3 regions of the Calderihabitans maritimus genome follow, and region 2 is predicted to be linked to each of the others. Evidence: riboswitches for the same ligand, from Rfam matches in the RefSeq annotation. Region 2 holds a riboswitch; each other region holds the start of a gene.
What was found. Region 2 has a riboswitch for cyclic di-GMP ahead of KKC1_RS12065 (cytochrome c3 family protein). Riboswitches for the same ligand answer to the same signal wherever they lie in the genome.
Positions count from the first base shown of each region.

Region 1: it holds a riboswitch for cyclic di-GMP, as region 2 does, so the genes downstream of both, KKC1_RS05790 (DeoR/GlpR family DNA-binding transcription regulator) here and KKC1_RS12065 (cytochrome c3 family protein) in region 2, are expected to answer to the same signal.
Region 3: it holds a riboswitch for cyclic di-GMP, as region 2 does, so the genes downstream of both, KKC1_RS10015 (HD-GYP domain-containing protein) here and KKC1_RS12065 (cytochrome c3 family protein) in region 2, are expected to answer to the same signal.

Region 1 covers NZ_BDGJ01000059.1:6,891-13,169, reverse strand. The annotation lists gene KKC1_RS05810 (YlmC/YmxH family sporulation protein) at 1-169, shown strand, start outside; gene nrdR (transcriptional regulator NrdR) at 330-791, shown strand; gene nrdD (anaerobic ribonucleoside-triphosphate reductase) at 807-2,819, shown strand; gene nrdG (anaerobic ribonucleoside-triphosphate reductase activating protein) at 2,844-3,350, shown strand; cyclic di-GMP riboswitch class I at 3,443-3,525, shown strand; partial or broken gene KKC1_RS15680 (ISLre2 family transposase) at 3,578-3,730, opposite strand; gene KKC1_RS05790 (DeoR/GlpR family DNA-binding transcription regulator) at 4,015-4,782, shown strand; gene pfkB (1-phosphofructokinase) at 4,793-5,737, shown strand; gene KKC1_RS05780 (PTS fructose transporter subunit IIC) at 5,768-6,279, shown strand, end outside.
Region 2 covers NZ_BDGJ01000164.1:37,694-43,972, forward strand. The annotation lists gene ccsA (cytochrome c biogenesis protein CcsA) at 1-368, shown strand, start outside; gene KKC1_RS12050 (carboxypeptidase regulatory-like domain-containing protein) at 401-1,618, shown strand; gene KKC1_RS12055 (hypothetical protein) at 1,794-2,168, shown strand; gene KKC1_RS12060 (B12-binding domain-containing radical SAM protein) at 2,168-3,613, shown strand; cyclic di-GMP riboswitch class I at 3,728-3,812, shown strand; gene KKC1_RS12065 (cytochrome c3 family protein) at 4,104-5,258, shown strand; gene KKC1_RS12070 (NHL repeat-containing protein) at 5,310-6,263, shown strand.
Region 3 covers NZ_BDGJ01000116.1:7,615-13,893, forward strand. The annotation lists partial or broken gene KKC1_RS17550 (group II intron maturase-specific domain-containing protein) at 28-312, shown strand; gene KKC1_RS17070 (peptidoglycan DD-metalloendopeptidase family protein) at 493-1,845, shown strand; gene KKC1_RS10000 (spore coat associated protein CotJA) at 1,984-2,190, shown strand; gene KKC1_RS10005 (spore coat protein CotJB) at 2,230-2,466, shown strand; gene KKC1_RS10010 (manganese catalase family protein) at 2,481-3,053, shown strand; cyclic di-GMP riboswitch class I at 3,181-3,265, shown strand; cyclic di-GMP riboswitch class I at 3,385-3,469, shown strand; gene KKC1_RS10015 (HD-GYP domain-containing protein) at 3,555-4,526, shown strand; gene KKC1_RS10020 (bifunctional diguanylate cyclase/phosphohydrolase) at 4,551-5,918, shown strand; gene KKC1_RS10025 (hypothetical protein) at 5,961-6,212, shown strand.

The DNA.
Region 1 (6,279 bases), on a different contig from region 2:
GGTAAAAGCGTTGATTTTACCCGGCCAAAGCCGTTTCTTGGGATTGTTTGGAAGGAACGATGACATTCGTATAGACTGGTCAAAGATTAAAAAGATTGGAGTGGATGTTATTTTAGTGGAAATAAAGGATTTTACCGCGCCTGAACCTAAAGAACAAGAGATGGGATAAAAGCCTTTCCAAAAAGGGAAGGCTTTTTTGTTAAGAATTACCGAATTTACATTGACTTACCATATATTGTGTTGTATAATAAAAATAAACACAATATATTGAGGTTAATTAATATTTGACGGTTTCCGGTAAAAATTTATGTCGCCGGGGAGCTGAAACTATGCGTTGTCCTTTTTGCGGGTACAGCGATTCTAAAGTGTTGGATTCCCGTCCTTCCGAGGAAAGGAACTCTATTCGCCGTAGGAGAGAGTGCCTCGATTGTGGTAAAAGGTTCACTACTTACGAAAAGATAGAGGACCTTCCTCTGGTAGTAGTTAAAAAAGACGGACGGAGGGAGGTTTTTAATCCCGAAAAATTACAGGTAGGGATTATGAAGGCTTGCGAAAAGCGCCCGGTATCTACCAGTCAGATAGAGCATATGGTAAATGAGATCGAGAAAGAGCTGCTGAATACTATGGAACGGGAAGTTAGTAGCAAGCAGATAGGAGAAATGGTGATGGAGCGGTTGCGGAAAATTGATGAGGTGGCTTATGTTCGATTTGCTTCTGTGTACCGTCAGTTTAAGGACCTGCAAACTTTTATGCAAGAATTGGAAAATCTTCTGAAGAACAATAAATCTTAGGAGGAGGTCTGAAGTATGTTTACTCACATCAGAAAAAGGGATGGCCGTATAGTTCCATTCAATGATGCAAAAATTACCGATGCCATCTTTGCCGCTGCCAAGGCTGTAGGAGGGGAAGACCGGCAAACGGCGGTTGAACTTACGGTTGAAGTACTGAAAATGTTGAAACAAAGGTTCAACGGAGATATTTTTGGTGTAGAAGATGTTCAGGATGTGGTGGAAAAGGTTCTTATAGAGCACGGTCATGCCAAGACTGCAAAGGCGTACATACTTTACCGGGACAAGCGTACCCGTATTCGGGAAGCCAAATCTGACCTCATGGAAGCGGTGCAGCAGATTTTAATAGAAACTAACCGGGAAAATGCCAATATTGGGAACTCTCCGTCGGCCAAGATGCTTCAAATAGCCAGCGCAGCCAGCAAAACTTTCTATTTAAACCGGTTCATTCCGGAAGAATTTGCTACGGCTCACCGGTCGGGAGATATCCATATTCATGACCTGGACTTTTACGGAAAGACCCTTACATGTATCCAGATTCCTCTGGGTAAACTGTTGAGAGAAGGGTTTAATAACGGTCACGGGTACATAAGACCGCCTAAACGTCCTACCTCTGCTACCGCTTTAGCTGCTATCATCCTGCAGAGTTCCCAAAATGATATGCATGGTGGCCAATCTTTTCCCTTTTTTGACCGTGACCTTGCCCCTTATGTAGAGAATGCTTCTGAGGAAGAAACCTACCAGGCTATGGAAGCCCTTATTTATAATCTTAATTCTATGCATAGCCGGGCAGGGGCTCAGGTGCCTTTCAGCAACATTAACCTGGGAGCCGATACTTCAGAAGCGGGCCGGAAGGTTACTCGTAACTTGCTCCTGGCTTATGAAGCCGGCCTGGGGCGCGGAGAAAATCCTATTTTCCCTAATATTATTTTCCGGGTTAAAGAAGGGGTTAATTTCAATCCCGGTGACCCTAATTATGACCTGTTCCAACTGGCCATAAGGGTGGCAGCCCGGCGCATGAATCCCACCTTCAGTTTTATGGATTCTTCTTTTAACAGCCCTTATGGAACGGAAGTAGCCTATATGGGATGCCGTACCCGGGTAATTGCGAACCGCCGGGGTCCTGAAGTTACAGAACGGCGAGGTAATCTGTCTTTTACCTCGATTAATTTGCCGCGTCTGGCCATCAGAGCTAAAGGCAACGTGGATAAGTTTTACCAATACCTGGACAAGATGCTGGATGTGGCGGTCCGTCAGTTGTATCACCGTTACGGTGTCCAGGCGAAGTTAAAGGTAAAAGACATGCCTTTTCTAATGGGACAGGGGTTATACTTGGATTCCGAACACCTGGGGATGGATGACTACATAGAGGAAGCCATTAAGCATGGTACTCTTTCTGTCGGATTTATCGGGCTGGCGGAAACGCTAACCGCGCTGACCGGCAAACACCACGGGGAGTCCGAGGAAGCCCAGAAACTCGGCCTGGAAATTGTGGCTTACATGCGCAAGAAGGTAGATGAAGCTGCCGAGGAGTACAATCTTAACTACACCCTTTTGGCTACTCCTGCGGAAGGCCTCTCGGGGAGATTTGTAAGCATGGACCGGGAAGAATATGGTGAAATCCCCGGAGTTACAGATAAAGAATATTACACCAATTCTTTCCATGTACCGGTCAGCTTTCCTATAAGCATGTTTGATAAAATTTCTATAGAAGGGCCTTACCATAAGTATACCAATGCAGGACATATCAGTTATGTGGAGCTGGCCTCGCCACCTCTTCACAACCTGGAGGCAGTGGAAACCATATTACGTCATATGAAAGAATGCGATATGGGTTACGCAGGAATTAACTTCCCCATTGATTTTTGTAACGGTTGCAGCCAGCTGGGTGTAATTAACGAAGATAGCTGCCCGGCATGCGGTTCCCCGGATATCAAGCGGGTAAGACGCATAACCGGATATTTCAGCACGGTGGACAGGTTTAATGATGCCAAACGGGCTGAGTTGAGAGATCGTAGGCCGCATATGTAAACGTAAACTTAAGGAGCGGGTAATATGAAACTGAGAATTGCCGGGATCGTGAGGGAAAGTGTGGTAGACGGTCCGGGTATTCGGCTGGTGATTTTTGCTCAGGGGTGTCCCCATTGCTGCCCCGGATGCCACAATCCCGAAACCCACGACCCCTTGGGCGGACAGGAGACGACGGTAGAAGAAATTGTTGAGCAGGTGCGCCAGTCACGGTTTATCCGAGGGGTCACCTTTTCGGGCGGGGAGCCTTTCTACCAGGCGGAAGCCTTCAGCCTTTTAGGGCGCCGGATCAAAGAACTGGGCAAAGATATTGTTACTTATACCGGTTACACTTTCGAAGAGATCCTGGCCCTCGCGGAGATCAACCCATATTTTGGGGAACTTTTGCAGGTTAGCGACTGGTTGGTGGACGGGCCTTTTATCCTGGCGGAAAGGGACTTGAATTTACCCTTCCGGGGATCCCGTAACCAGCGGATAATTGACGTGCGGCGTTCTTTAAGGCAGGGGAAGGCAGTACCGGCAGAAATTGCGTGACCCATACCACTGGCTGGCGAACAGCTACTGCCCAGTCCACAGGGCGGTAGCTGTTTGTTGGTGTATCTACAATGTTCCGCCTATTCAACTTAACCGGATAAAGGCAAACTTGTCGAAAGACAAGGACGCAAAGCCACGGGCCTAAGCTATAAACTATGGTAGCCGGGTTGTCGAAAAAATTTTGAGTATTGATCGCATGTTTTCGGTATTACCCGACCTCATGCGGTTTTGATTTCCCCTCTCTTTTCCTTTGCCCTTTGTAGACGAATCATTACCCCATCGGCTTCGATGCATAGCTTCAGGGCTACTTCTTTTCCAGCGGGAGCTTCGCCATCTTTAAAAACCGCCGCCCTTTTTTCTTCCCCTTCCTGGTGACGAATATTTAACATGAGACCTCAACTCCTTTCGATTTGTTTTATGGGGTTTTTCGGGTGAGGTCTCTTTTCTTTCTCGGGGGCTATTCCCCTTCCGTTACTTATTAAAATTACGGCCATACCATTTTATGGTATGGGTAAAAGTATATAAAAAATTTTATTGAAATTTTTAAAAATCTTATTGAAATTTTTGAAACGATCAGCTATTATTAATTATAAACAATCAAAAAAAATCAAAAACAGTCAATAATGTGCATCAAATACGAAAGGAAAGGGGTGAGTAGGTGTCATTGTACAGTGAAGAGCGAAAAAAAATTATTTTGGATTATATCCAAAATCATGGGAGGGCTTCCGTACAGGAGCTCACGGAAGTTGTACAGGTCTCCGAATCGACAATTCGTCGTGATCTTAAAGAACTGAAAGAAGCCAGGCTCATAAAACGAACACACGGCGGTGCTTTATCTTTACAAAGCGTAAATTTTGAGCCTACCCTTGGTGAAAAAGAAGTAACTTTTCTAAAAGAAAAGCGTGCAGTTGCTAAAAAAGCGGTGGAACTGATCGAAGAGGGAGACACGATTTTACTGGATGCCGGTACAACCACCTTTGAGTTGGCCAAAGAATTAAAATCTTTTTCAAAATTAACCGTTGTAACAAATGCTGTTAATATTATCCAAGAATTACTTACTCACCCGGGGATTGAACTGGTAGTAGTAGGCGGCATACTAAGAAAAGAAACTCTTGCGATGGTCGGGCCTATAGCTGAACAAGCCTTAAGCATGATTCGTGTTGACAAATTGTTTTTAGCTACAAACGGAATAGATGTAGAAGCAGGTCTGACAACTCCTAATTTAATAGAAGCAGCTACAAAAAGAAAAATGATAAGTATAGCAAAGCAGGTTATTTTATTAACAGACCATAGTAAAGTTGGGGTAATATCTCATGCCAAAATAGCCGATATTAATGAAATCAATCAAATTATTTTAGATGATGCAGTAGACGAGCACTTTAGCAGTCAAATTAAAGCATTGGGTGTTGGGATACATCTTGTTCACCCATAGGAGGAAACATATGTTGCCAAAAGTTGTAACCGTCACGCTTAACCCGGCGCTGGACAAAACGATCATCATTCCTCGATTGGATGTAGGGGGGCTAAACCGTGTCGAACAGATGCGCCTAGATCCCGGTGGAAAAGGTGTTAATGTAGCAAAGGTACTAAAGAAGTTTGCTATTGATGTAATTGCTACCGGATTTATCGGGAATTCTCAAGGGGGGGTTATTCAAAAAAGTTTAAAAGACCTAGGGATAAAAACAGAGTTTGTGGAAGTTCAGGGGGTAACTCGTACCAATTTAAAAATTGTTGATAACCAAACGAAATTGACAACTGAAATTAATGAACCTGGTTTTGAAGTATCAGCCGAAGATTTAACTAAATTTCGGGAGAAATTATCTAACCTTCTACAGGATGCTTCCTTTCTTATACTTGGGGGAAGCTTGCCGCGTGGAGTTCCAGAAGATATTTATAAAGATTACATCACCCTTGCCAAGGGGAAAAATGTAAAATCAATCTTGGATGCCGACGGAAAGGCACTAAAGGAAGGCATTAAAGCACGCCCTTTTGCGGTGAAACCCAACATCCATGAGCTTGAACAGTTAGTAGGACGTTCGCTGCCAACCGAACAGGACATTGTTACCGCCGGCCAAGAGCTGATTCATGAAGGGGTTACGGTTGTTGTTGTTTCCATGGGCAGCAAGGGATCGATCGTTCTGGACAAAAAAGAAGCTTATCGCGTAACACCTTTCCCAATTACTCCGCAGAGTACTGTCGGAGCGGGAGATTCGATGGTTGCTGCTATGACTTATGCCTTCCTGGAAAATAAATTATTGGAAGAAGTAGCGCGGTGGGCTACCGCTGCAGGTACGGTAACGGCTTCTAAGGCAGGCACGGAAGTATGTTCCTTTGCCGAAGTGCAGCGTTTATTAAATGATGTAAATGTTACAAGGATCCAACTTTAAAAAGCATCAAGACAAGGAGGAAAGAATATTATGAAGAAAATTTTAGCAGTTACGGCGTGTCCCACTGGTATTGCACACACATACATGGCGGCTGAAGCGTTAAAAAAAGCAGCTGAGGAAAAAAATATAGAAATAAAGGTGGAGACCCGCGGGGCCGTTGGTGTTGAAAACGCTTTAACCGAAGAGGATATCGCGGAAGCTCATGCCATCATAATTGCGGCAGATACTGATGTGGATGAGGGGCGCTTTCGAGGCAAGCCTGTGGTAAAGGCTTCAGTTGGTGAGGCCATTAAAAATCCTGGTAAACTGTTAGATGAAGCGTTGGACAAAAAGCCTACATCACAGGACTATATTGCAGAAATACAAAAAACCAAAGCCGAGCGCACTGCACAGCGTACAGGTGTTTATAAGCACTTAATGAACGGTGTTTCCTACATGATACCGCTGGTGGCCGCCGGGGGACTTATTATTGCAATTTCATTTATCTTTGGCATTGAAGCCTTTAAAGAAGAAGGTACCCTTGCTGCCGCTTTAATGGATAT
Region 2 (6,279 bases):
ACCTGTTATCCTTCAGTGCTGCGGTACTCTATTTATGGGGCAACAAGAGGGTGCTTAAAAAATTGCCCCCCAGGCAGGTACTGGAGGAATTATCAGCGAAGTTTATTGGGGTCGGTTTTATCAACCACGCGGTGATGGTCATTACCGGTAGCATCTGGGCTGATGTGACCTGGGGGCGCTACTGGGGTTGGGACCCGGTAGAAACATGGTCGCTTGTCACATGGCTCATCTACGGCCTGTATCTTCATTTATATTTTACCATGGGCTGGCGGGGCAGGAAGCTTGCCTGGCTGGCGGTAATAGCTATGGGAGTTGTTATTTTTGCCTACTACTATGTACCTCATCTGCCTGTTAAAATCTTTTCTTAGGGAAAAAAAGTAAGTTGCTACCTTGAAAGGAGGTGAGGGGCATTAAAGCTTTAATACATAATGAACGCTTTCGAACGGTGTGCCGGCTGTTAACGATAGGTGTGCTATTATCGATTGTTTTAAATATTGTTCCATTGTTACCGGTTGCCCAGGGGGGTGAAGAAGGGGTTACACCCCAAACGGTCAGCAGGCTGGTTTACGGGACCTCTGACGGCAAGCCGCGGGCCAGCGTTTCCGTCAGTGTTTACAGCCCGCGGAAGAAGGAGGTTATATTAAAGTTGCCCAAGCCTTTGGTCTTTCTGAAGGCAAGATCCAACAGAAAAGTCATGGCCCCTGAGGGTACTCTGAAAATCAGCGGCAATGTTACCGAAAATTCCACCGGAAGGCCGTTGTCTGGTGTCACAGTCAGTTTAATGTGGGACGGCAAGGCTACCCAGTTCAGCACAGTTACCGATGCGGCAGGTAATTACTCGCTAGAGGGAGTAGGCCCGGGTAAGTATATCTTGCTGTTTGAACATCCTGGCTATAGTCCGGAAGAATTCGGGGTCGAGTTAAATGACGACCTAACTCAGGACTGCGCTATGTTTCGCACCACCTCATTGAAAGCGCAGGTGACCAACGAATGGGGTGAGCCACTGGAGGGAGTAACGGTTACCTTGGTTAACCAGAACGTTCCGGACCAAAGAATTAGGCTTTCTACCGCTTTGGGGGGATGGTTTTCCCTGGTAGAAGTGCCGCCGGGGAGGTACTTGTTATCTGTATCCCAGGGTAAACACCGCAAGAAAAAAATGATATGGTTGGACGAACACCCGCAGGAACTGCGTGTGATGCTGAGCGGAGTGGGGCCCGTATCCCCCTCTGTACCTGAAGCTGTTTACGGTGAGAATTCATCGGTCGAAAATACAGTATATGGAACGCCGCAAGAAAATCGGGAGCTTTCGGTTGGCGGCAGTTCCCGGTCCCGGCCAAAAGCGGATACGGTAAAGCAAAATCAGCCGGGAGCAGGAGATGTTATTCATGGCACCCCCAGTGTAGGAGATTCGGTTTATGATTCGCCTAGCGTGGGCAATGAAATCCCAGCGGCACTTGAAAGCGTTAACCAGGAGGCGGGTACGGGGACACAAGACTTGCCTGGGATGGGAGATGTTATTCATGATGCTTCAACTGTGAGAGAGTCGGACAATGACCTGTCAAACGGGAGTGAGGAGGTTAACGGGGAACTTCCCAGCGTACAGGAGCAAGTGTACTGACGAAATAGGAAGAACTGTTGCTAAAGTGAACCACATTCACCTAACGACGTTGGTTTTTTCAAAAATTGTAGACGAGATATTTGCGGCAGGATATGGCGGTTTAGGTCGAAACTATACATGCTGTGGGAAAGTGTTCTCTAGGGGGACGGATGAACAGGCAGGAGGTTAATAATCTATGGCCCTTCTAGTTATGTTTAACAATTTCTTTCATGATTTGACCGCGGCGCTGTGGTTATGCAGCGCCGCGGTCATATGGTGGCTGACATCCAGAGTGAAGCGGAACGGGCATTCGCAGGTGGCCCGGTTTTACAGCGAAATTTTCCCCACGTTGTTCCGGGTTTCTCTGGGCAGCCTTGTTCTGAACCTCTTGTTCGGAGTGGGGCGGGCGCTGGCTTACTATCAGTATGAGTACCTACCCGCCGCCGGGCGAGGCCAGGTGACGGCATTGATAATCAAGCATATCCTCCTTTTTAGCGTGGTACTGTTAGGGATTGTAATTGAAATCAGAGCATACAGGTTGCAACAGCAATTGAAGGCAGGTGATGCCTGATGGCCAGAGTCATGCTGGTAACCCCCGATTACCACTGCGGCGTCGTGGAATCTGCTGGCAGGTGGCCCCACCTGGGGTTCGTTTACATTGCCGGAGAATTGCGTAAAGCGGGACATGAAGTAAAAATTTATGACGCCATGTCCAAAGGACACCGGCTGGAGCAGATAATTTATAATATCAGGAATTACGGTCCGCAGGTGGTGGGTACTACCGCGTACACCGCCAGTTTTCCTGCTGCAACTGAACTCTTGCGCCGGGTAAAAGAAATTGACCCGCAAATCATAACGGTTATCGGCGGAGTTCATGCCACGTTTTGTTATAAGGAAGTTTTGGAGGGTCACCCTTCCATTGATTATGTAGTGCGAGGAGAGGGGGAGTATACTCTTCCTCATCTGCTGGAGGTTCTAGAAAGCGGTGGTAACCCGGCAGAAGTACCGGGAGTTGCTTTGCGAAGAGGTAATGAGGTCTTGGTTACCCCGGACCGGGGGTTTATTCAAAACCTCGATGAGCTCACACCTGCCTGGGATCTGTTGGATTGGGAAGATTACACCTTTTACGTGTATCCGGGATCGCGGCTGGCTATTATTTCTACCTCCCGGGGCTGCAAGCATACCTGTAAGTTCTGTTCTCAGCAAAAATTTTGGCGGCAGACCTGGCGAGCTCGCAGCCCTGGGAATGTACTGACCGAAATTGAATACCTGGTGAAAGAGTATGGGGTAGACATTTTTTTTATCGCCGATGAGTATCCTACAGCGGACCGGGAACGCTGGGAGAACATCCTGGACGGTTTGATTTCTAAGAAATTGAACGCTCTGTTTCTCATTGAAACCCGGGTAGATGATATCATTCGGGATGAAGACATTATAGACAAATACCGGCGGGCAGGCATTATTCATATTTACGTGGGGATTGAAGCTACCAGCCAGGGTATTCTGGATAAGTTTAGCAAGGGCATTCAGGAAAGTGATTCCAAAAGAGCGCTGGACATTATCCACCGGGCGGGGATAGTTTCGGAGACATCGTTTGTTTTAGGGACACCTGATGAAACACCGGAAAGTATCAAGCAGACGCTGGCCATGGCCAAGGCCTACAACCCCGATTTTGCCCATTTTCTGCTGCTTGCTCCCTGGCCCTATGCTGATATGTATGAGGAGGTAAAGAACTACGTGGCTACTTATGATTATGCTAAGTACAACCTGGTTGAACCGGTAATTAAGCCTGAGGCTATGACTACCGACGAGTTGTTTCAAAAGGTTTTGGAATGTTACCGTTCATTTTACTTTGGTAAAATTCCGGAATGGACCTCTTTGAAAAATGAGTTCAAGCGCCGCTATGCCATTCAGTGTATGCGTGCCATTATGGACAATTCCTTTCTGCAGAAGCATGTGCTCAGTCTAGGCAGGATGCCCAAAATGGTTCGGGATCTGCTTAAACTTTTGGATTAATAAGGAAGTTCCTGGTGAAAAGAGAAAAAATCGTTGAAAATTGTTGAGAAAATACTTGAAATTAATAGCAAATTTAATTATTATTATGTAAAGAAGATTAAAAAATTAATAATATTGTGCTAAGGGCAAACCTGTCGAAAGGCAGGGACGCAAAGCTACAGGGTCTAAGGCCGTAGGGCTATGACAGCCAGCTGCCACGGATAGAAGAGGGCTATCTCGGATGGGGTAGCTTTTTTTTACGGCGGGCCAACTGCTTGTTATGGCAGCTCTCGCATGCACCCCGGTTGTTCTGCCGTAGCAGGGTGCTCGAGGTGCTGGTGCTACCAAGTCATGGGTGTCAGAAGCTTACCCGCGACGGCGAGAACCGTACGACGACGGCAGCACCGGTAGAAGCAATCACCTGTTGCGGAGGGACTATCGGGGTGTCTGCATGTAATAAGAAGTAGTGTTTTCAAGGATGAATAACCTTCGTAACAGGGCGAGTGATGTCATGATGATAGATTTGAGAGGCACCGTTCGGGCAGGGCGGCTGACTCTAACGGTTCTGGTATTAATGGCTTTGGGGAGTTTATTACGCATTTCTACGGGGTTTGGGCAGTATTATCCTGAACCCCACGGCAGCTATACATCCGATACGCAGTTTTGCGCTCAGTGCCATACCAGTCACGGGGCGGAAGGGGAAAAGCTAATTAACGAAAGTTCGGTAACCGACCTTTGTTACGTCTGCCACAGCACAGTGGGACAGAGTGTTTATGACCAGGTATATGATGAGTTTTCCAAAACGTACCGCCATCCCGTTCCGGAACAAGTTATCAGTTGCAATAACTGTCATAATCCTCACCTCACTCCAGTCAGCTCCCCCAGGATTCTACAGGCCAGTGTGAACGAGACGGTGTATTACCAGGGAGGAGGGGAAAAGTTTTGCTGGTCCTGCCACCCGGCCGAAGAAACCTATTATCCTCAGGACGGTAGTGGTCACGATGCTGGCAGTTTGGAACCGGTTTCAGGTACCGGTATTAGTTGTAACGGTTGTCACGAGCAGCACGGCAGCCAGTATCCTTATTTGTTATATTTGGATAACGACCGCACTCTGTGTTACGATTGCCATTCAGCCAGCTCAGGGAGCGGCTGGGAAGGGAAGAGTGTGTACGAGGATACTTATATCAATGCGCATGAAAGTTACGAATGCAGTTCCTGTCATGATCCTCACGGCGGCCCGGAAGAAAAGTATCTTATTGCTTCCTATGATATGAATGCGAGTGTTAACCGTAGCGTGTACTTCGACGCTAATGATTTTAAGACCTGTTTCCGGAGCAACTGTCATACTGAGACGGAAATTTTGGGGTCAGGCAGCGGTTTCTATGACGACCAGTACAACCGCAACCTCCACGAGTTACATCTGGACGATACCAGTAAGGGCACGGCTGTCTGCCGTGAATGCCACCGCCCGCATGGACCTCTTACGGCGGAAAACCCCTATGAGAAGCACCTGGTAGGATTTCCCGCCGGTACGGTTTCAGCATATATTTATGATGACCCCACTTACAAGCACAATTACAATAGCATTGAGGGCGGTGCTTGTTTTCTGAGCTGTCACGACGTGAACCATGATGAAACAAATAGCGTCTACCGTAACGTATATTAAACTTAACGAGCAACTGCCGCGGGCAGTTGCTCCCTTTTTGGGGGAGAAACGGTGAAAAAAGGAGATCGTATTTGGCTGATAGCAGTGCTGGGATTGCTTATTCTAACCGCCGTAATCTCCTATATTTACGCAGGCTTGGTAAAGATGGAAGCAGGGTTGGAGAGGCGGAGGCAGAATGAAGAGAAGCAAGAGGCGTTCAACCGTGTGCCTCAATACCGGGGAAGTATTGGCGGGCACGGGGAGTACAGGCTTATTCGACCGGTAGGCGTTTACGTGGACGAAGTCGGGAATGTATATGTCTCGGATGCGGGCAGGGGCAGAGTGGAGGTTTTTAGCGCCTCCGGTGAACACATGCGTAGTTTCACGCCACCGGGAAGATCGAGCGACAGCTATCTATACGGTATAGTGAAGCGGGGGGACAATATCCTGGTCGCGGATGCCGGGAGAGAGGTTGTTTTTGAGCTGGGTTTTTCCGAAAAAGCCCGGGAAGTAGTGGTAAAAGATAAGCTGGGTACGGTGCGGCCGGGAGCCGTAGTGATAGACGGCAAGGGTCAGACAATTTTATCGGACCTGAAAGGGCACCGCGTCGTTATCCTGGACGAGAAGAACCGGGTGCTCAAAAGCTTGGGAAAGAAAGCAGGGGAGCCAGGGATATTACAGTATCCCCACGGGATAGCGGTAGACACGCAAGGAAGGTTATGGGTAACGGATGCGGGCAACCGGCGCATTCAGGTGTTTGACGCCCGAGGGAAGGTGAAATTTACGGTTGACGGAACCGCAAACGGTGGTCGACCTTTTGTCGCTTTGCGCGGAGTAGCTGTGGATGAATTAGGCAGAGTCATGGCGGTGGACGCTTTGGCGGGAGTGATCCGCGTTTTTAATCTTAAGGGAGAGGAAATATTCAGCTTTGGTAGGGACTTAAAATTCCCGATGGGGATTTTTGTCCGGGAGGGTAAGATATTTATTGCTGATACCGGTAACGGAAGGATTCAAATTTGGGAATAGAAAACATTTTTAGACT
Region 3 (6,279 bases), on a different contig from region 2:
GCTGAAGTGGAGAAGGTGATCCGCGAGGCCCTGGCCGAAACGCCCAGCATTTTCAAGAACCTAGAAGGCTGGATGCGGAGGAGGCTGCGCATGTGCCTCTGGAAGCAGTGGAAGCGAGTGCGGACAAGGTACCGCGAACTGCGTGCACTGGGACTGCCTGAAAGGGTAGTACATGAATTCGCCAACACCCGCAAAGGGCCGTGGCGGATGGCACAGGGGCCAATGAATAGAGCCCTGGGCAACTCATACTGGTAGTCCCAGGGCCTGATGAGCTTAACCGAACGCTATTCTTATCTCCGTCAAGCTTGGTGAACCGCCGGATGCGGACCCGCATGTCCGGTGGTGTGAGAGGACGGGGGTTAGCCGCCCCCTCCTACTCGATATTTTCTGCTTAATGGTATAAATTTACTGTAATAAAGGGTTGAGAAAGTCGATAATTGTCGGTACAATGGATAGTGTGGACAATTTTGGCATGTCAAGGAGCTGAAGTGGGTGGAGTTAAAAAAAGGAAACCACGCGCTTGTGATTCTGCTTGCCATTGCCGCCTTAATCTTGATAGGGTTTGGATACCATCACCAGCAAACGCTGGCTTATGATGTTCTTCTGGACGGAGAGGTAATCGGTCAGGTCAAGGACCCCGGTGAAGCTAAGGACTTGTTACAGAACTACGTGGAGCAGACGGAGAAAAAACTCGGGCAGGAGGTAGAGTTAACTTCCAGCCTGGATTTTGAGCCTAACCGGCTGAAACCGGCGGCGCTGGCCGGTAACCTGGAGAAAATCCTGAGGCAGAAGGTCGAACTCCTGACGGAAGCTTACGTTTTGTACATAGACGGGGAGAAATATTTGGCGGTTTTGAAAAAGGATGATATAACGGGGATTTTAGAAGAGTACAAGAGCCGGTATTTAACCGGTATTGACGAAACAGATGCGGTAGAAGAAGCGGGCTTTAAACAGCAGGTGGAAGTGAAAAAAGAGCAGGTTTCCGTAGATACTCTTGTCACGCCGGAGGAGGCCCGGGAGAAGATCAATGCCCCTCTTAAAGAAGCCCAGGTTGTGAAGGTGCAGAAGGGAGACAACCTTTGGCTCCTGGCCCGGCGCTACGGTACTACGGTGGACGAGCTTACCCGTTTAAATCCTGATATTAAGCCGGAGAGGCTTTATCCGGGAGACGAGCTGGTAATAAGCCCGGAAAAGCCGCTGTTGGATGTAGTGGTGAATTTGGAGAAGACGGTGAGGGAGAAAATTCCCTTTCCTACCGAGTACCGAAAAGACAGCACCATGTTCCGGCGGGAGCGGCGGGTGATACGTCCCGGCCGGGAAGGGGAGAAGGAAGTCACCTACCGGATAGCCCTGGTTAACGGGGTGGAACAGAACCGGGAAGTAGTGGCGGAAAAGGTAATCAGAGAACCGGTCAGCCAGATAGTTAAGGTGGGGACCAAGACGACCGTTTCCCGGGGTGGCCGTAGAAACTACGGAGTAGTTCAAGGAAAAAGGGTGAGCAGCGGTTTTGGCTGGCGGCGGAACCCTATAACCGGGAGGAGACAATTTCACGCGGGAGTAGATATAGCAGCTTCTTATGGAAACGGAGTATATGCCTATGCTGAGGGTAAGGTGGTTTACGCTGGGTGGGCAGGAGGCTACGGAAAGGTGATTTTCATCGATCACGGTAACGGCCTGGAGACCCGGTATGCCCACCTGTCGCGGATATATGTAAAGGTAGGTGAGAAGGTAAGGGCAGGCCAGCGCATCGGTGCCGTGGGGAGTACGGGTAGGAGTACCGGACCGCATCTTCATTTTGAGGTGCGGGTCAATGGCCGGCCACAAAGTCCGTGGAAATACCTGTAGGACAGCACCCGAAGGGGTGCTTTTTTTTATGCTCTGACGGCTGTTGGGCATGAGAGCGGTCTGTACCGTTCGGATCCCTTTTTCATAGTATATATTGAAGCATTATATGCCTGTTATGGATGGGAAAGGAGAGATATTATGAACGGGTATTTTCAAGGCCATTATCCATATCCACCGGGTATGCCCGGGGAATATCCTTGGAAGCCTCCGATGGAATTGCCGCCGGGAATAAAGCTGGCCGAAGCCTATGTGCCCTGGCAAAAGTACACCAAGACTTTCAGTCCCGGTGAAGCTTTGCAAAAAGGGACTCTGTTCCCGGAGCTGTATCGACCCTACGAATATTAGGGATGGAGTGAGGAAACCTTGAGAAGAAAACAGGTGGAAATGTTAAGGGTTATTCAGGAACTGGAGTTCGTCGCGGTGGACCTGAGCCTTTATCTGGACACTCATCCGGAAGACAACCGGGCGCTAGAGCATTACAACCGGGTCACAGAGCAGTTAAACCTCCGGAAACGGGAGTATGAGCAGATTTTCGGTCCTCTGGCGGTCTACGGTTTTTCTCCCAGCCAGTATCCCTGGCGCTGGATTGAGGAACCTTGGCCCTGGGAAATTGATTATTGAGAAAGGGGGATATTATGTGGGTTTATGAAAAAAAACTACAATACCCGGTTCGAGTTTCCAAATGTGACGTTCGGATGGCCAAATACCTCATCACCCAATATGGTGGACCGGACGGCGAGCTGTCCGCGGCTCTGCGATATCTTAACCAGAGATATACCATGCCTACCGGCCGGGCCAAAGCATTGCTCACCGATATCGGAACTGAGGAACTGGCCCATTTGGAGATTATTGCTACCATGGTATACAAATTGCTGAAAGGGGTCCCGCCGGAGAAGTTGAAAGAGGCAGGTTTAGGAGCTCACTATGCTCAGCATGACAGCGCCTTGTTTTTAAGTGATGCCAACGGAGTACCGTGGACGGCGGCGTATATTCAGGCCCATGGCGACCCGGTGGCCGACCTGCATGAAGATATGGCGGCGGAGCAAAAAGCCCGAGCTACTTACGAGCACCTTATCCGCTTGACCGATGATCCGGACCTGAAGGACGGTTTGAGGTTTTTGCGAGAAAGGGAAGTAGTCCACTTTCAGCGTTTCGGGGAAGCGCTGGATCATGTTCAGGGTTACTTAAATGACAAGAAATTTTATTAAAGTTATAAATTATTTTAATTTTACCATAAATTATTAATTTTATGAGGAAATGTTTCCCAAAAATGCTTGAAATAGATGGTAAGTATGGTATAATTACTGACAAAGAACAACAAAAAAACTCAAAATTTGTGTACAAGGGCAAACCTGTCGAAAGGCAGGGGCGCAAAGCTACAGGGTCTAAGGCCGTAAGGCTATGACAGCCAGCTGCCACGGGTAGAAGAGGGCTACCCCGGAATATGGGGTGCCTTTTTGTTTAAATAAGTGGCTTCGCAAAGATTGGTTTAACGGGGTGGATTTTGGTATTACAATCAAATAATTCAAAGTAAAAATCTCGTGTTAAGGGCAAACCTGTCGAAAGGCAGGGGCGCAAAGCTACAGGGTCTAAGGCCGCAAGGCTATGACAGCCAGCTGCCACGGGTAGAAGGAGGCTACCCCGGCAGGGTAGCCTTTTTTTTAAAAAAACAGCCGGAATAGCCGGTGGGCAGGGAAAGGGGGAGAGCCATGAAAAAAAGACGGATTTTGCATCGACTGGTTTCCCTGCGCAAGGAGACCGGGGTGTTGCTTCTGTTTTTACTGATTTTTGAACTGGATGCCGTAGTGTTTCCTCACACTTCTCTGGCGGCAATGTATGCTTTGCCGCTTCTGCTGGCCAGTAGATTGGCTTCGGAAATTATGGTAGCCGGTTTGCTCATGATGGCAATCGTTTACGGAATTGTTTTTGACCCTTACGTACACACAGGGCAGGAAATACTGGTCCGTTATTCCATGATGTCAGCCGTATATGCTGCCGTTATTGTAGCCGGTTACAAAATGAAAAAGAATGCTGCGCGATGGGAGAAGGAAAAAAGCCGTCTGGAAGAACTTAACTCACAGTTGGCCCAGGTTACAGAAGATGTAACCATGGCTCTCGTGGAGGCCATTGAAGCGAAAGACAAGTACCTGGAAGGCCACTCGAGGAAAGTAGCTCACCTGGCTCGATGGGTAGCCCGTTTTATGAAATTGCGGCCGGAGGAAATTGATAACGTGTACTGGGCTGCGTTGTTGCATGACATCGGAAAGATAGGTGTGCCGGAAAGTATACTCAATAAAACGGACAGGCTTACCGCTTCTGAATGGTACCAGGTACAGCAGCACCCTATCATCGGCGCGGAAATACTATCGCGGGTTCCCTCCCTGCAGGCGGTGGTCCCCAGTGTTCTCCACCACCACGAGCGTTACGACGGAAAGGGTTATCCCAAGAGGTTGAAAGGTACGGAGATCCCGCTGGGGGCCCGGATAATAGCCGTGGTCGATGCCTTCGAGGCCATGACTTCTGACCGTAGTTACCGTAAAGGTATGTCTAATGAAAAAGCCATTGAAGAGTTGAAACGTTGTGCCGGGACCCAGTTTGACCCCCGAATTGTGGAAGCGTTTATCAAATGTTTCATGGAAAGAGGAGAAGACCAAGTGGAAAGAAGCTTGAAAGTGGTCTAAAAGGAACGAAAGGATGGAAGGACCTTGGCGAGGAAAAGAAGGAATTTAGCAGATTTATATCACTCGCTCAGTATTGGGGTTACGGCGGTTACCCTCCTGCTCGCGGGCACCGGCTTTATTATAGTAAAATCTCACAGCGGTGAAAGCTGGAACCAGCGGGAGGAAATTATTTTGCTTATTTCCCTTGTGATTTTTGTGCTTAATGCTGCTGCTTTATGGGTCAAAGCTGTTTCCGTTCGAACAACGGAGCGGGAATCTGCCCACCGGGCAACGGATTGGTGGCCGCATTCAGACCCTTTAACCGGTCTGCCCCGGCACCGTTGGTTCGTCGACTATCTGGAAGAAAAACTTGCCGACGGAAATAATAATCGAAAAACGGCAGTTATCTTGCTTGATATAGATAATTTTAAATTGTTTAATCAAACTATGGGCTACCGTCAAGGTGATCAGTTGCTCAAAAGCGTCTCGGAGGTCGTAAGACAAAACTTACGACGGGGCGATGTAGTCTGCCGTTACGGCGCCGATGAACTAGGCATCATTGCCCCGTGCGACTCTTTGGAGGAAGCGAGAGCGTTAGGCAGCCGTTTAGCGGCGGAAATTGAGAGTTGTCCTTTTGGATGTCTAGAGCAACTTCCCGGAGGCATAATAACGGTTTCGGTAGGAGTTGCCGTTTCCCCTGATCACGGGGAAAGCAGCCAGGAGCTTTTAAAACATGCGGAGGAAGCTCTGGAAAATGTCAAGCATCAGCAGTTGGACAAATATGCTATCTATTTTCCGGTTATTAAAGAACTGGAAAAAGGGCTGCTCGCTTCGGAAAAAGATTTTATTACCACCGTTAAGACTCTGCTTTCGCTAGTCAACGCCAAGGACCGTTACACCTACGGGCATACCCAGCGGGTATTGAGGTACGCCCTAATGATTGCCCGTAAACTGGGTCTTCCCGAAGAAGAGATCAAAATCATAGGCTACGGGGCGCTCCTCCATGATTTGGGAAAGGTATATGTCCCCAATATGCTGCTTAAGAAAAAAGGCAAACTGACCGAGGAAGAGTTCGACCTGGTGAAAAAACATCCGGTAATCGGGGCGGAGATTATCAAGCCAATTCGTTCTCTCCGTTCCGTTATCCCTGCCGTACTACACCACCATGAGCGTTATGACGGAAAGGGTTATCCTCAGGGGCTCAAAGGGAAAGAGATTCCCTTACATGCTCGTATAATGGCGGTGGCGGACAGTTTCGATGCGATGACCACCAACCGGCCTTACAGACCGGCCAAATCAGTACGGGAGGCGGTGGAAGAACTGCGGCGCTGTGCCGGAACCCAGTTTGACCCGGAAATTGTATGGGCGTTTATCGCCGCCCTGGAGGAAGATAAGGAATCACGCATCAGTTGAAAAAACTTTTTAGTCCAATCGTGCCAAGAGAGGAGGTAATTAGTGAAGGAAGAGTTTCGTTCCTGTTTTCAGTGCGTAGCCTTCAAGGTCTGTAATGAGATTGATGGGGAAAATACGGACCGACAAGAGGCGCGCCGGAAAGCGATTGAATGCCAAAAATTCTACAAAGGTCGGACTACGGACCTGGTTACGGTTTTGGGAAGAGATAAGAAAATGAGCAGGAAGAAAGCTTTTAAATTCAGCCTGCAGGGGAGGTTGAAATGGATCGATAGAAACACCGTTCAGTTTAAATAAAAAAGAACGGGGGACTCGGAGTGTCTCCCGTTCTTTCTTACGGGCAGCAAAAACAGAATTAGCGAGG